Regions from separate parts of the Bradyrhizobium sp. AC87j1 genome, predicted to be linked through region 2. Evidence: predicted binding sites of a transcription regulator. Region 2 holds the regulator's gene; each other region holds the start of a gene.

Region 1 (4,805 bases), on a different contig from region 2:
GCCGTCCGGATCTCGATGTCTTCGCGCAAGGTGCGCTTGAGCAGCTTGAACATGGACTCGAGCAGGCCGCGGCAATCGATCGTCTGGGGCTGCAGCAACTGGCGGCGACTGAATGCGAGCAGACGCTGCGTCAGCTCGGCACCCCGTTCGCCCGACTGGCAGATGTCCTCGGAAAAGCGGCGCAGGTCGGGCCTCGCCTTGAGCTGCTCGCTCAGATGCTCGGCGTTGCCGATGATGACGGTGAGCAGGTTGTTGAAGTCGTGGGCAATGCCGCCGGAGAGCTGACCGACCGTCTCCATCTTCTGCGCCTGCTGGAGCTGCTGCTCGGTCAGCTTGCGCGCGGTCAGGTCGTGGACGATGCCGACGAAGATCAATTCGCCGTCCTGCCGGGTCCGGCCGACCGACACGTCCATCGGAAAGGTCGATCCGTCCTTGCGCAGGCCGATGGCCTCGCCGGCGGTCGCGAAATGCCTTGCGTGGCTGTCGGGCGCCGTTCCCGCCGCGGGCATCAGCATCCCGACGTTCCGGCCCATGACCTCGTCGGCAGAGTAGCCGAACAAGCGCTCGCAGGCCGGATTGAACAGCAGGATCCGGTCCTGCGCGTCTAACAGGATGACCCCGTCGACCGCGGTCTCGACGATCGCGGTGAGGCGCGCCACGCTCTCGCGCATTGCGCGCTGGGCGTCGCTGACCTGCTGGAGCAGGAGCGTCGCGTCCCGGCTCTTGATCTCCTCCTCCTCGAGCGCTGCCTGGACCTGCCGCAGTTCGAACGGCGAGGGGATCGTCAGGATCTTCGGCAGCAGCGGCCAGAGCGCGCCCGCCGTGACCACGGATGCCACCGCGGTCGCCGCCTTGACCATGCCCTCGATGCCATAGACCGGGACCCAGAGCGTGTAGATCGACAATACATGGGTGAGGCCGCACGCCATGATGAAAATCGCGAAGGCCCAGTAGACCCAGCCGAACCTGAGGTCGCGCCGCTTGGTGACCAGAATCGCAAGGGCAAACGGAATCGAAAAATAGGCGGCGGCGATGCAGGCGTCGGAAACGACGTGAAGCCAGATCAGCTCAGGCTCCCACAACAGGCAGATGCCGTGCGGCGACAGCATGGACGAGTCGAGGAGACGTTCAAAAAAGGCCCACATCATTCCACCCCAAGATTCCGTTCCAGGCGGCTTGCGGGCCGGGAGCCCGCAATATGGGTGTCGCTGGACAGTTCCACTCTCACTTCGCGCTCTTCGGCGAAGCAGGTGAGGTTCGAGACTATACCAAGGGTCCAGCGCGGTTGCATTTTCAAGTCCGCACGATTGCGGGGCGAGTCGGCCCGCTGTTTGCCTGATTCGCAGGGAATACACGGCGTCGCGAATCACTGTCGGACACGGCTCGGCGCGCTTGCCGGTGTTCCACGGCCGCGCTAGGACAGGCCATGGCGGTGTCCGTATCCAGCAAAGGTGTCCGGCGATGACGACCCCGGTCGCACTCACCATCGCGGGCTCCGATTCGAGCGGCGGCGCCGGCATCCAGGCCGACCTGAAGACCTTTGCCGCGCTCGGCGTCTATGGTGCCTCCGCCATCACCGCGCTGACGGCGCAGAACACGCGCGGCGTCACCGGCATTCATGCGGTGCCGGCCGAATTCGTCACCGCGCAGATCGATGCGGTGTTTTCCGATCTCGACATTGGCTCGGTGAAGATCGGCATGGTGGCCCAGGTCGCCAGCATCGATGCAATCGCGGCCGCGCTGTCGCGCTGGAAGCCGAAGCACGTCGTGCTCGATCCCGTGATGGTGGCGACCTCCGGCGACCGCTTGCTCGCCTCCGAGGCCGTCGACGCGCTCCGCACAAAACTGATATCGCTGGCGTCGGTGATCACGCCCAATCTGCCGGAAGCCGCGGCCCTGCTCGACGAGCCGGTCGCTGCAAGCGAGGCCGAGATCGAAAGCCAGGGGCGTCGCCTGCTGGCGCTCGGCTGCCGTGCGGTCCTGATCAAGGGCGGACACGGCGAGGGCGCCGAGAGCACCGACTATCTCGTCACGTCCGAAAGCACGATCGCGCTTGCGGCGCCGCGCGTTGCCACACGCAACACCCACGGCACCGGCTGTTCGCTATCGTCGGCGGTCGCGGCGGAACTCGCCAAGGGCGAGGATATGGAAAGCGCCGTGCGCAACGCCAAGACCTGGATCAGCGCGGCCATCGGCGCCGCCGACCGCTTCACCGTCGGTCATGGCCACGGGCCGATCCATCATTTCCACAAGTTCTACTGAGGCGGGCACCATCTGAGCGCACGCCTCGTCCTTCGAGACGACCGCTGCGCGGTCTCCTCAGGATGAGGCTAAGCAGCACCGTGCCCATTGAAACTTCTGCCGCGCATTCGGCCCTCATCCTGAGGAGCCCGCCTAAAGCGGGCGTCTCGAAGGATGGCCCCAGGAACCGTTCTCAAAGGGAAGCGCGGGGTCCTTGCGGCCCCCTGCGGCGCCATGTCGCCTGATTGTCGCATGCGACTGATATTCGCGGGGAGGGCGAGGCAAGGCGTGATTCGTATCTGAAGGTGCCTCAAAAGTTCAATCGGTCATCCCCCTGTCACGGGACATTGTTACAGGCTGGCGCATGGGAAGTTACGATGTGAGTGACGAGAGCCCGGAGCGGCGCTTTCGCACGTTGTTCATCTCCGACGTTCATCTCGGAGCCCGCGGTTCTCAAGCCGATCTTCTGCTCGACTTCCTGCGTTACCATGATGCCGACACGATCTATCTCGTCGGCGACATCGTCGACGGCTGGGCGCTGAAATCGAGCTGGAACTGGCCGCAATCCCACAACGACCTCGTGCAGAAGCTGCTGCGCAAGGCGCGCAAGGGCGCCAAGGTCGTCTACATTCCCGGCAATCACGACGAGTTCCTGCGCAACTATTACGGCACGCATTTCGGCGGCATCGACGTGGTCGAGAACACCGTCCACACCGGCGTGGACGGCAAGCGTTATCTCGTCATCCATGGCGACATCTTCGACCTCGTGGTGCAGAACGCGCGCTGGCTCGCCCATCTCGGCGACAAGGCCTACGACTTCGCGATCCAGATGAATCGCTTCGTCAACTTCTTCCGCCGCTTGTTCGGCGTGCCCTATTGGTCGCTGTCGCAATGGGCCAAGCAGAAGGTCAAGAACGCCGTCAATTATATCGGCGCGTTCGAGCAGGCTCTTGCCGCCGAGGCGCGGCGCCACGACGCCGACGGGGTGATCTGCGGCCACATCCACTACGCCGTGATCCGCGACGAGGGCGGCATCCGCTACATGAATTGCGGCGACTGGGTCGAGAGCTGCACAGCCCTGGTCGAGCACGACGACGGCCATTTCGAGATCATCACCTGGGCGGATCATTTGCAGAAGCCGGCAGCCGTCCCGCAGGTTGCAGCCAGAGCTGCATAACAGAGGCCGCCTGATGCGCATCCTGGTCGCGACCGACGCCTGGCACCCGCAAGTCAACGGTGTGGTTCGGACGCTGACCAAGCTCGCCGACGCCGGCAAAAGCCTCGGCGTCGAATTCACGTTCCTGACGCCGCAATCGTTCCGCACCTTTGCGATGCCGAGCTATCGCGATGTGCGTCTGGCGATGCCGCGTCCCGCGCGCATTGCGAAGCTGATCGCGGAGGCGCGCCCCGACAGCATCCACATTGCCACGGAAGGGCCGATCGGCCTGATGGTCCGCCGCTATTGCCGCCAGCGCAGGCTGCCGTTCACGACCAGCTTCCACACCCGCTTTCCCGAATATGTCCGCGCCCGCGTGCCGGTGCCGGGCTCGCTGATCTGGCGGGCGCTGCGCCGCTTCCACAGCGCCAGCCGCGCCGTGATGGCGGCAACGCCGGCGCTCGCCCGCGAGCTGACCGAGCGCGGCTTCGACAATGTCGTGCTGTGGCCGCGCGGCGTCGACACCCAGCTGTTTCACCCCCGCGCCATCGACCTCTGCCTGCCGGCGCCGGTGTTCCTGTCGGTCGGCCGCGTCGCGGTGGAGAAGAATCTCGAGGCCTTCCTCGATCTCGATCTGCCCGGGACCAAGGTGATCGTCGGTGACGGCCCCGCGCGCGCCTCGCTGGAAGAGGCCTATCCCGATGCGATCTTCCTCGGCGAGAAGCACGGCGAGGAACTGGCTGACATCTATGCGGCCGCCGACGTCTTCGTGTTTCCGAGCAAAACCGACACGTTCGGCCTGGTGCTGCTGGAAGCGCTCGCGAGCGGCCTGCCGGTGGCCGCTTTCCCGGTGAAGGGCCCCCGTGACGTCATCGGCGAGGCCCCGGTCGGGGCCCTCGATCACGACCTGCGCAGCGCCTGCTTCGCGGCGCTGGATATCTCCCGGCAGGACTGTGTCGAATTCGCCGCCAATTACACCTGGGAAGCCTCTGCAAGGGCCTTTGTGGCCAGCATCGAGGCGGTCAGCGCGGTGCTGCCTGGCCGGAACGGCGCGGAACAGCCGCGCTTCGTGGCCTAGAGCTATCTCGATCCGATGGATCGAAATAGCTCTAGATTCTTGTTTTGACGCGTTTTCTTCACGCGAACCGGTGCCCACTTCGCTTGAGAACGCTATGGGGAAAATCCTCGCGCTGAGGTGTCTTGCCCGGGCCTCATCGGCCGCGATAACATTCGGCCATGACCGAACAGCCCCTCCCGATCGGCCCCGCCGATATCGACGCCGCAGCGCGCGTGATCGCGCCCTACGCCATCCGCACCCCGCTGTTGTCCTTTCCCGTGCTCAACGAGCGCGTCGGCGCCAAGGTGTTCCTGAAACCGGAGATGCTCCAGCGCACCGGCTCGTTCAAGT
Region 2 (4,805 bases):
AGCGCGTTCAAGCTCGGCGACGTCACCTTCTACTGGATCACGCGGCTGTCCGCGATCTCGGTGCTCCTCATTCTCGGCGGCATCATCGTCTCGCTGATCGTCGGCGCGTTCCCGGCGATGAAGGAATACGGCTTCTCCTTCCTGTGGACGCAGCGCTGGGCGCCGTCGGCCGATCCGCCCGTGCTCGGCGCGCTCGGACCGATGTACGGCACGCTCGTCACCTCCTTCATCGCGATGCTGATCGCCATTCCCGTCGGTCTCGGCATTGCGATCTTCCTCACCGAGCTCTGCCCGCAATGGCTGCGCCGCCCGATCGGCATGGCGATCGAGCTGCTCGCCGGCATTCCCTCGATCATCTACGGCATGTGGGGCTTCTTCGTGCTGGGCCCGTTCCTGGCCAACACCTTCCAGCCCTTCATGATCAAGATCTTCGACGGCGTGCCCGTGCTGGGCGCGATCTTCGCAGGTCCGCCGTCCTATCTCAGCACGTTCAACGCCGCGCTGATCCTCGCCATCATGGTGCTGCCCTTCATCACCTCGATCTCGGTCGACGTGTTCAAGACGGTGCCGCCGGTGCTGAAGGAGGCCGCCTACGGCGTCGGCTGCACCACCTGGGAGGTCGTCCGCAGCGTGGTGATCCCCTACACCCGCGTCGGCATCATCGGCGGCGTCATGCTGGCGCTGGGCCGCGCGCTCGGCGAGACCATGGCGGTGACCTTCATCATCGGCAATTCGTTCCGCATCTCCTCATCGATCTTCGCGCCGGGCACCACGATCTCGGCGGCGATCGCATCCGAATTCGCCGAGAGCGACGGCCTGCACCAGTCCGGCCTGATCCTGCTCGGTCTCTTGCTGTTCGTGCTGACGTTCTTCGTGCTGGCCGCAGCGCGGCTGATGCTGATGCGGCTGGACAAGAAGGCGGGGAAGTAACGTCATGGCGCTCAATCCGATCTATTCGCGTCGTCGCCGCAAGGACATCGTCATCCGCGGGCTCTGCTTCGCCGCGGCCGCCTTCGGCGTCACCTGGCTCGCGCTGATCCTGATCACGCTGCTCTTCAACGGCCTGGCCGGCCTCAATCTTGAGATCTTCGTCGCGGATACGCCGCCGCCGGGTTCGACCGAAGGCGGCCTGCGCAACGCGATCGTCGGTTCGATCATCATGACGTTGATCGGCGTCGGCATCGGCGCCCCGCTCGGCCTGTTCGCCGGCACCTACCTTGCCGAATACGGCCGCAACGACCGGCTGACCTCGGTGATCCGCTTCATCAACGACATCCTGCTCTCGGCGCCCTCGATCATCATCGGCCTGTTCATCTATGGCGCGGTGGTGGTGCCGATGCGTGGCTTCTCCGCGATCGCGGGCGCGCTCGCGCTCGCCGTCATCGTGATCCCGGTCGTGCTGCGCACCACCGAGGACATGCTGCTGCTGGTGCCGAACCCGCTGCGCGAGGCGGCCTCGGCGCTCGGCCTGCCGCGCTCGCTGGTGATCAAGCGGATCGCCTATCGTGCGGCCCGGTCGGGCCTCATCACCGGCGTGCTGCTCGCCACCGCCCGCGTCGCCGGCGAAACCGCGCCGCTGCTCTTCACGGCGCTGTCGAACCAGTTCTTCAGCCTCGGCCTGAACAAGACGATGGCCAACCTGCCGGTCACCATCAACAACTTCGTCCAGAGCCCCTACGCCTATTGGAAGCAGCTGGCCTGGAGCGGCGCGCTGCTGATCACGCTCACCGTGCTTGCCCTGAACATTGGCGCGCGCATCCTCGGCGCCGAGAGGACTGCAAAATGACCGACCTGTCCGTATCCATGAGTTCCAACGCTCATCTGGCCTCGCAGCCGCTGCCGGAAGCCCCGGCCAAGGTGACGGTGCGCAATCTCAATTTCTATTACGGCGAGCACCACGCGCTGAAGAACATCAACCTGACGCTGGGTGCCAACCGCGTCACGGCGTTCATCGGCCCGTCGGGCTGCGGCAAGTCGACCCTGCTGCGCATCTTCAACCGGATGTACGACCTCTATCCGGGCCAGCGTGCCACCGGCCAGCTCATGCTCGACCAGACCAACATCCTCGACCCCAGGCTCGACCTCAATCTGCTGCGCGCCCGGGTCGGCATGGTGTTCCAGAAGCCGACGCCGTTCCCGATGACGATCTACGAGAACATCGCCTTCGGCATCCGCCTCTACGAGAAGATCTCGAAGTCCGAGATGGACGACCGCGTCGAGAAGGCGCTGCGCGGCGGCGCGCTGTGGAACGAGGTCAAGGACAAGCTCAACGCCTCCGGCCTGTCGCTCTCTGGCGGCCAGCAGCAGCGCCTGTGCATCGCCCGCACCGTCGCGGTGCGCCCCGAAGTGATTTTGTTCGACGAGCCCTGCTCGGCGCTCGACCCGATCTCGACCGCCAAGGTCGAGGAGCTGATCCAGGAACTGTCCGAGAACTACACGATCGCGATCGTCACCCATAACATGCAGCAGGCGGCGCGCGTCTCCGACAAGACCGCCTTCATGTATCTCGGCGAGCTGATCGAATTCGACGACACCAGCAAGATCTTCACGTCGCCGAGCGACCGGCGCACGCAGGATTACATCACCGGCCGGTTCGGCTGAGGAGACGCGACATGGGTACTGAACATACCGCAAAAGCTTTCGACACCGACCTCCAGGAGCTCACCCGCCTGGTCGCCGAGATGGGCGGCATCGCCGAGCGCATGATCGTCGATTCCGTCGGCGCGCTGATCCGCCGCGACGTCGCGCTCGGCCAGCGCGTCGTCACCATCGACGCCGAGCTCGACGCGCTGCAGAAGCGCATCGAGGAACGCGCGGTGCTCACCATCGCCCGCCGCCAGCCGATGGCGGTGGATTTGCGCGAGATCGTCGGCGCCATGCGCGTTGCGACCGATCTCGAGCGCATCGGCGACCTCGCCAAGAACATGGGCAAGCGCGTCGCCGCGCTGGAGACCGACTTCCATCCGCTGAAACTCTTCCGCGGCCTGGAGCACATGACCGACCTCGTGCAGCAGCAGGTCAAGTCGGTGCTGGACGCCTATGCCGCACATGATCTGCCGGCGGCGATGGCGGTGTGGAAGGGCGACGAGGAAGTCGACGCAATCTGCACCTCGCTGTTCCGCGAGCTCCTCACCTACATGATGGAGGATCCGCGCAACATCTCGTTCTGCATCCATCTGATGTTCTGCGCCAAGAACATCGAGCGGATCGGCGACCACGCCACCAACATCGCCGAGACCGTGTTCTACATGATCGAGGGCCAGGCGATCACCGACAAGCGGCCGAAGGGCGACATGACCACCTTCGCCACGACGGTCCCGAATACCTGAAGACTTGAAGGAGCGACGACCCGATGGGCGCACGCATTATGGTGGTTGAGGACGAGGAAGCTCTCACCGAGCTGCTTCGCTACAACCTCGAAGGCGACGGCTATGACGTCGAGACGGTCATGCGCGGCGACGACGCCGACACCCGCCTCAAGGAACACATCCCGGACCTGATCGTGCTCGACTGGATGCTGCCGGGCCTGTCAGGCATCGAGCTGTGCCGCCGCCTGCGCACGCGGCCCGACACCAAGCAGCTGCCGATCATCATGCTCACCGCGCGCGGCGAGGAGAGCGAGCGGGTGCGGGGACTTGCGACCGGCGCCGACGACTACATCGTCAAGCCGTTCTCGGTGCCGGAGCTTTTGGCGCGCGTGAAAGGCCTGCTGCGCCGCGCCAGTCCTGAGCGGCTCGCGACGGTGCTGGCCTATGGCGACATCGAGCTCGACCGCGACAAGCGCCGCGTGGCGCGCTCGGGCCGGCCGATCGATCTCGGTCCGACCGAATATCGCCTGCTGGAGTTCTTCCTGGAGCATCCCGGCCGCGTGTTCTCGCGCGAGCAACTGCTCGACAGCGTCTGGGGCCGCGACATCTACATCGACGAGCGCACCGTCGACGTCCATATCGGCCGCCTGCGCAAGCTGCTCAATCTCGGCCGCGAGCAGGACCCGATCCGCACCGTCCGCGGCGCCGGCTACGCGCTCGACGATCGCTTCGCGAAGGCGGAGCAGACGTAAGGTTTGCTCGCGATAAGCCAACAAAAAAGCGCGCCGGCCAGCGCGCTTTTCTTTGTCTCAATGTCGCCTGAGGCCGTGCTCAGCGCGGGCCCGGCTTTGCCGGGGCGCGACGGCGATCCGCCGCCGGCTGATACGCCACGCGCGAGTGCTGGGCGCAGTAGGGCAGGCCGGACAGCGCCTTGCCGCCGCAGAAGAAGAAATCCGGGCTCGAGGGATCGCCGACCGGCCAGTGGCAGGTCGCCTCGTTCAGCTCGAGCAGCGACAGCCGCTGGCTCATCGGCACCACGTTGTCGTAGGTGACCGGTTCAGCCTCCACCTCGACCTCGAAGGCCTGTGCCAGCGCGGTGTTGCCGCGCGCGATGGGGCGGGTCACCCGCATCAAGTGCTGCGCGGGACGCGCCTTGCGCGGCCGGGGCGCTGCCGATGAAGGGCTCTTGGCGCGGCCGGACAGACCGAGCCTGTGCACTTTGCCGATCACGGCATTGCGGGTCACATTGCCGAGCTCAGCTGCGATCTGGCTGGCCGAAAGTCCGGCCTCCCAGAGCTTTTTCAGCTGCTCGACGCGATCGTCGGACCAGGTCAAAACCGTCATTGCACCCTTTCCCTCGCTACGCGCCAGCCATCCTGGGGCCTCGCAGCGATTGCCTAAGCCTTCAAAAACCCGTGCCGCCAGAATCCCTTAAGGCTCGCCGGGCGCGTGACTGACGCCCGAACGCTTACGCCGGTACATGAGGACTCTTGAGAT
Region 3 (4,805 bases), on a different contig from region 2:
CCTTGGCCATACTGGCCTTGGGGGGAGGACGACCTCCCCGGCCCATCAGCACATCAGCCGCGGGGACGCCCCTGCCTTGAATGGAGGGTCGTCATGGCCTGGAGCATCCTGTTCGTCGCGGGCCTTCTCGAGATCACCTGGGCGATCGGCCTGAAATACACCGAGGGCTTTAGCAGGCTTGTTCCGTCCGTCGTCACGCTCGCGGCCATGGCCGGCAGTGTCGTCCTGCTCGGATTCGCCCTCAAATCCCTACCCGTTGGAACCGCCTATGCGGTCTGGACCGGCATCGGCGCGGTCGGCACCGCAACGCTGGGCATCATCCTGTTCGGCGAGCCGGCCACGGCCCTCCGCCTTGCCAGCATCGGGCTCATCGTCGCCGGCATCGTCGGGCTGAAGCTGGTTACTTGACGAAGATCTTGACCGCCCACCAGGTCAGCGCCGCCACGATGGCCGAGGCCGGGATCGTGATGACCCAGGCATAGACGATCGAGCTGGCAACGTTCCAGCGCACCGCCGAGACGCGGCGGGCGGCGCCGACGCCGACGATGGCGCCGGTGATGGTGTGCGTGGTGGAGACGGGAACCCCGAGATAGGTCGCCATGAACAAAGTCACGGCCCCGCCGGTCTCGGCGCAAAAGCCCTGCATCGGGGTCAATTTGGTGATGCGCAGGCCCATGGTGCGGACGATGCGCCAGCCGCCCATCAGCGTGCCCAGTGCCATCGCCGCCTGGCAGGACAGCACCACCCAGAACGGCACCGAGAAGTCGCTGCCCAGATGGCCCTGCGAATAGAGCAGCACCGCGATGATGCCCATGGTCTTCTGCGCGTCGTTGCCGCCATGGCCGAGCGAATAGAGCGAGGCGGAGGCGAATTGCAGGATACGGAAGGCGCGGTCGACCGCGAACGGCGTCGAGCGCACCGAGGCCCAGGACACGATCGCCACCAGCATCATCGCCAGCAGGAAGCCGATCAGCGGCGACAGCACGATCGCCAGCACCGTCTTGGTCAATCCGCTCCACACCGCAGCCGAGATCCCGGCCTTGGCCATGCCGCCGCCGACGAGCCCGCCGATCAGCGCATGCGAGGACGAGGACGGGATGCCGAGCGCCCAGGTCACGAGGTTCCAGACGATGGCGCCGACCAGGGCCGCGAAGATCACCTGGGCATCGACGATCGAGGGATCGATGATGCCGGTGCCGATGGTCTGGGCGACGTGCAGGCCGAACACCATGAAGGCGACGAAATTGAAGAACGCGGCCCAGAACACCGCGAATTGCGGCCGCAACACGCGGGTCGAGACGATGGTCGCGATCGAATTGGCGGCATCGTGCAGGCCGTTCAGGAAATCGAACAGCAGCGCGACGGCGATCAAGCCGACCAGGACGGGAAGACCCAACGCGGCATCCACAGCGGCCTGCCCTAAACTTGCTCGATGACGATGCTGTTGATCTCGTTCGCGACGTCGTCGAAGCGATCCGCCACCTTCTCGAGGTGGTCGTAGATCTCGACGCCGACGATGAAGTCCATCGCATTGCCGTCGCGATGCTTCAGGAACAGCTCCTTCAGACCGATGTCGTGGAGATCGTCGACGCGGCCCTCGAGCTTGCCGAGCTCCTCCGTGATCGCCGTCAGCATGGCGACGTTCGGGCCGATCGACTGCATGAGCGGCAGCGCGCGGCCGACCAGATTGGCGCATTCGATCAGAAGCCCGCCGATCTCGCGCATGGACGGCTCGAAGGTGCGGACCTCGAACAGCATCACCGCCTTGGCCGTCTGCTGCATCTGGTCGATGGCGTCATCCATCGACGTGATCAGGTTCTTGATGTCGCCGCGGTCGAACGGGGTAATGAAGGTGCGGCGCACCGCCGTCAGCACCTCTCGGGTGATGTTGTCGGCATCATTCTCGAACTGGTTGACGCGCTGGCAATAGACCGGCGTCTCCTCGCCCCCGTTCAGCATGCCCTGGAGCGCGATGGAGCCCTGGATCACCGTCTGGGCATGCCGGTCGAACAGGTCAAAGAACCGTTCTTCCTTGGGCAGGAAAGCACGAAACCATCGCATCATGGGGGTAGGCTACCGGTTGGAAATGGCCCGGCCCTGTCGGGCCGTCATGAAACTGTCATAGACCATTTTCGATCCGCGCGCGTGTCATCTCACGCCCGCGGAGCCGGATCATCCACCGCTTTCAGACGGCCGGTAAACCGTTTTTGAATCAGCTACTTAGAGCGATCGCCGGAAGTAATGCGCGATTTCGCCGATGACGCCGCGGCGGAAGGTGAGCACGCAGACCACGAAGATCGAGCCCTGGATCACGGTCACCCACTGGCCGAAGCCGGCGAGATATTGCTGCATGGCGATGATCGCGAAGGCACCGACCACGGGACCGAAGATGGTTCCGAGGCCGCCAACCAGCGTCATCAGCACGACCTCGCCCGACATCGACCAATGCACGTCGGTGAGCGAGGCGTTCTGCGCCACGAACACCTTCAGCGCACCGGCAAAACCCGCCAGCGTTCCCGACAGCACGAAGGCCAGGAATTTGTACTGGTCGGTGCGGTAGCCCAGCGAAATCGCGCGCTGCTCGTTCTCCCGGATCGACTTCAGCACCTCGCCGAACGGCGAGTTGATGATGCGGTAGATCAACAGGAAGCCGGCGAGAAACCCGACCAGCACGACGTAATAGAGCACCGTCGGCTTGGACAGATCGAAGACGCCGAACATGCGTCCCTGCGGGATGCCCTGGATGCCGTCCTCACCGTGGGTGAACGGGGCCTGGAGGTAGATGAAGTACAGCAGCTGCGACAGCGCCAGCGTGATCATCGAGAAATAGATGCCCTGGCGGCGGATCGAGATGTAGCCGGTGATCAGCGAGAGCACGAAAGCCGCGGCGATGCCGACGAGGATGCCGAGTTCGGGCGGCAACGCCCACACTTTCAGCGCATGCGCGCAGCAATAGCCGGCGGTCCCCAGGAACATGGCGTGGCCGAACGACAACAGGCCGCCATAGCCGATCAGCAGATTGAAGGCGCAGGCGAGCAGCGCAAAGCACAGCGCCTGCATCACGAAGAACGGGTAGACGCCCGTGAATGGCACCGACGCCAGCAGTAGCGCCATCAGTACGAAAGCGATCATCTCGTCGCGCATCGCGCGAGGGGTCACCGGCAGCGTGTCGTCCGTCAGGGTTGTCATATCAGGCCGCCCTTCCCGTCAATCCCGTTGGCTTCACCAAGAGCACCAGCACCATCAGCACGAACACGACGGTGTTGGAGGCCTCGGGATAGAAATACTTGGTCAGACCCTCGATCACACCGAGCGCGAAGCCGGTGATGATGGAGCCCATGATCGAACCCATGCCGCCGATCACGACCACCGCGAACACGACGATGATGAGGTCGGCGCCCATCAGCGGCCGCACCTGGTTGATCGGCGCCGAGAGCACGCCCGCGAGCGCGGCAAGGCCGACGCCGAGACCATAGGTCAGCGTGATCATGCGCGGCACGTTGATACCGAAGGCGCGCACCAGCGTCGGATTTTCGGTGGCGGCGCGCAGGTAAGCGCCGAGCTGGGTCTTCTCGATCAGGAACCAGGTCGCCAGACACACGACAAGCGAGAACACGACCACCCAGCCGCGATAGATCGGCAAGAACATGAAGCCCAGATTCATGCCGCCCTTGAGCTGGTCCGGAATGGCGTAAGGCAGACCGGAGGAGCCGAAATAGTTCTGGAACACGCCCTGCACGATCAGCGCGATGCCGAAGGTCAGGAGCAGGCCGTAGAGATGGTCGAGCCCGGTCAGCCATTGCAGCATGGTCCTCTCCAGGATCATGCCGAAGATGCCGACGATCACGGGTGCGATCAGCAGCGCCCACCAGTAGTTGATGCCGCCGAGGCTCAGCAGGAAATAGGCAACGAAAGCGCCCATCATGTAGAGCGCACCATGGGCGAAATTGATGATGTTGAGCATGCCGAAAATCACGGCAAGCCCGAGACTGAGCAGCGCGTAGAACGAGCCGTTGATCAGTCCCACCAGTAGCTGAGCGTAGAGAGCCTGCATCGGGATTAATTTCCGCCAACAAAATGAAAGCCCGCCGGCGGCACGACCGCCCCGGCGGGCAAGAGAGTTACTTCTTCACCAGCGGACAGGCGCTCTCGGAGAGCGGCCGGAACGCCTGGTCCGCGGGGACGGTGCCCACCAGCTTGTAGTAGTCCCACGGCCCCTTCGATTCCGAGGGCTTCTTGACCTCGAACAGGTAGGCCGGGTGAATCTTACGGCCGTCGACCCGGATACTGCCCTGACCGAACAGCGGATCGTCGGTCGGCATCGACTTCATCTTCTCGACCGCCTTGGCGCCATCATGCGGATTGCCGCCCATCGCCTCCAATGCCTTGAAGTAATGGATCAGTCCCGAATAGACACCAGCCTGCACCATCGAAGGCATCGCCTTGTTCTTCATACGCTCCGAAAAGCGCTTGGAGAAGGCGCGCGTTCCGTCGTTGAGATCCCAATAGAAGGTCTCGGTGAAATTGAGCCCTTGCGCCACGTTCAGGCCGAGCGAGTGAACGTCGGTGATGAACAACAGCAGCCCGGCAAGCTTCTGCCCGCCGGCAACGATGCCGAACTCGGCCGCCTGCTTGATCGAATTGGTGGTGTCGCCGCCGGCATTCGCAAGACCGACGATCTTCGCCTTCGATGCCTGCGCCTGCAAAAGGAACGAGGAGAAGTCCGAGGAGTTGAGCGGGTGCTTGACGCTGCCGAGCACCTTGCCGCCCGCCTTTTGCACCACCGCCGTGGTGTCGCGCTCCAG

The links. The regulator PhoB, encoded in region 2, activates phosphate uptake and scavenging genes when phosphate is short. The targets are predictions, from matches to a motif close to TGTCATNNANCTGTCAT.
Region 1: a site for PhoB is predicted at 2,566-2,582, ahead of CV770_RS36565 (UDP-2,3-diacylglucosamine diphosphatase). Genes of this name have one in related genera too.
Region 3: a site for PhoB is predicted at 2,107-2,123, ahead of CV770_RS38265 (DUF47 domain-containing protein). Genes of this name have one in related genera too.

The regions. Positions count from the first base shown of each region.
Region 1 covers NZ_PTFE01000127.1:1,048-5,852, reverse strand. Annotated here, with positions in the region: gene CV770_RS36575 (hybrid sensor histidine kinase/response regulator) at 1-1,109, opposite strand, end outside; gene thiD (bifunctional hydroxymethylpyrimidine kinase/phosphomethylpyrimidine kinase) at 1,462-2,262, shown strand; gene CV770_RS36565 (UDP-2,3-diacylglucosamine diphosphatase) at 2,606-3,418, shown strand; gene CV770_RS36560 (glycosyltransferase family 4 protein) at 3,432-4,475, shown strand; gene CV770_RS36555 (threonine/serine dehydratase family protein) at 4,634-4,805, shown strand, end outside.
Region 2 covers NZ_PTFE01000033.1:61,978-66,782, reverse strand. Annotated here, with positions in the region: gene pstC (phosphate ABC transporter permease subunit PstC) at 1-930, shown strand, start outside; gene pstA (phosphate ABC transporter permease PstA) at 935-1,786, shown strand; gene pstB (phosphate ABC transporter ATP-binding protein PstB) at 1,783-2,601, shown strand; gene phoU (phosphate signaling complex protein PhoU) at 2,613-3,329, shown strand; gene phoB (phosphate regulon transcriptional regulator PhoB) at 3,353-4,060, shown strand; gene CV770_RS18830 (GcrA family cell cycle regulator) at 4,140-4,652, opposite strand.
Region 3 covers NZ_PTFE01000148.1:2,067-6,871, forward strand. Annotated here, with positions in the region: gene sugE (quaternary ammonium compound efflux SMR transporter SugE) at 94-408, shown strand; gene CV770_RS38260 (inorganic phosphate transporter) at 401-1,408, opposite strand; gene CV770_RS38265 (DUF47 domain-containing protein) at 1,420-2,064, opposite strand; gene CV770_RS38270 (branched-chain amino acid ABC transporter permease) at 2,221-3,189, opposite strand; gene CV770_RS38275 (branched-chain amino acid ABC transporter permease) at 3,191-4,054, opposite strand; gene CV770_RS38280 (ABC transporter substrate-binding protein) at 4,122-4,805, opposite strand, start outside.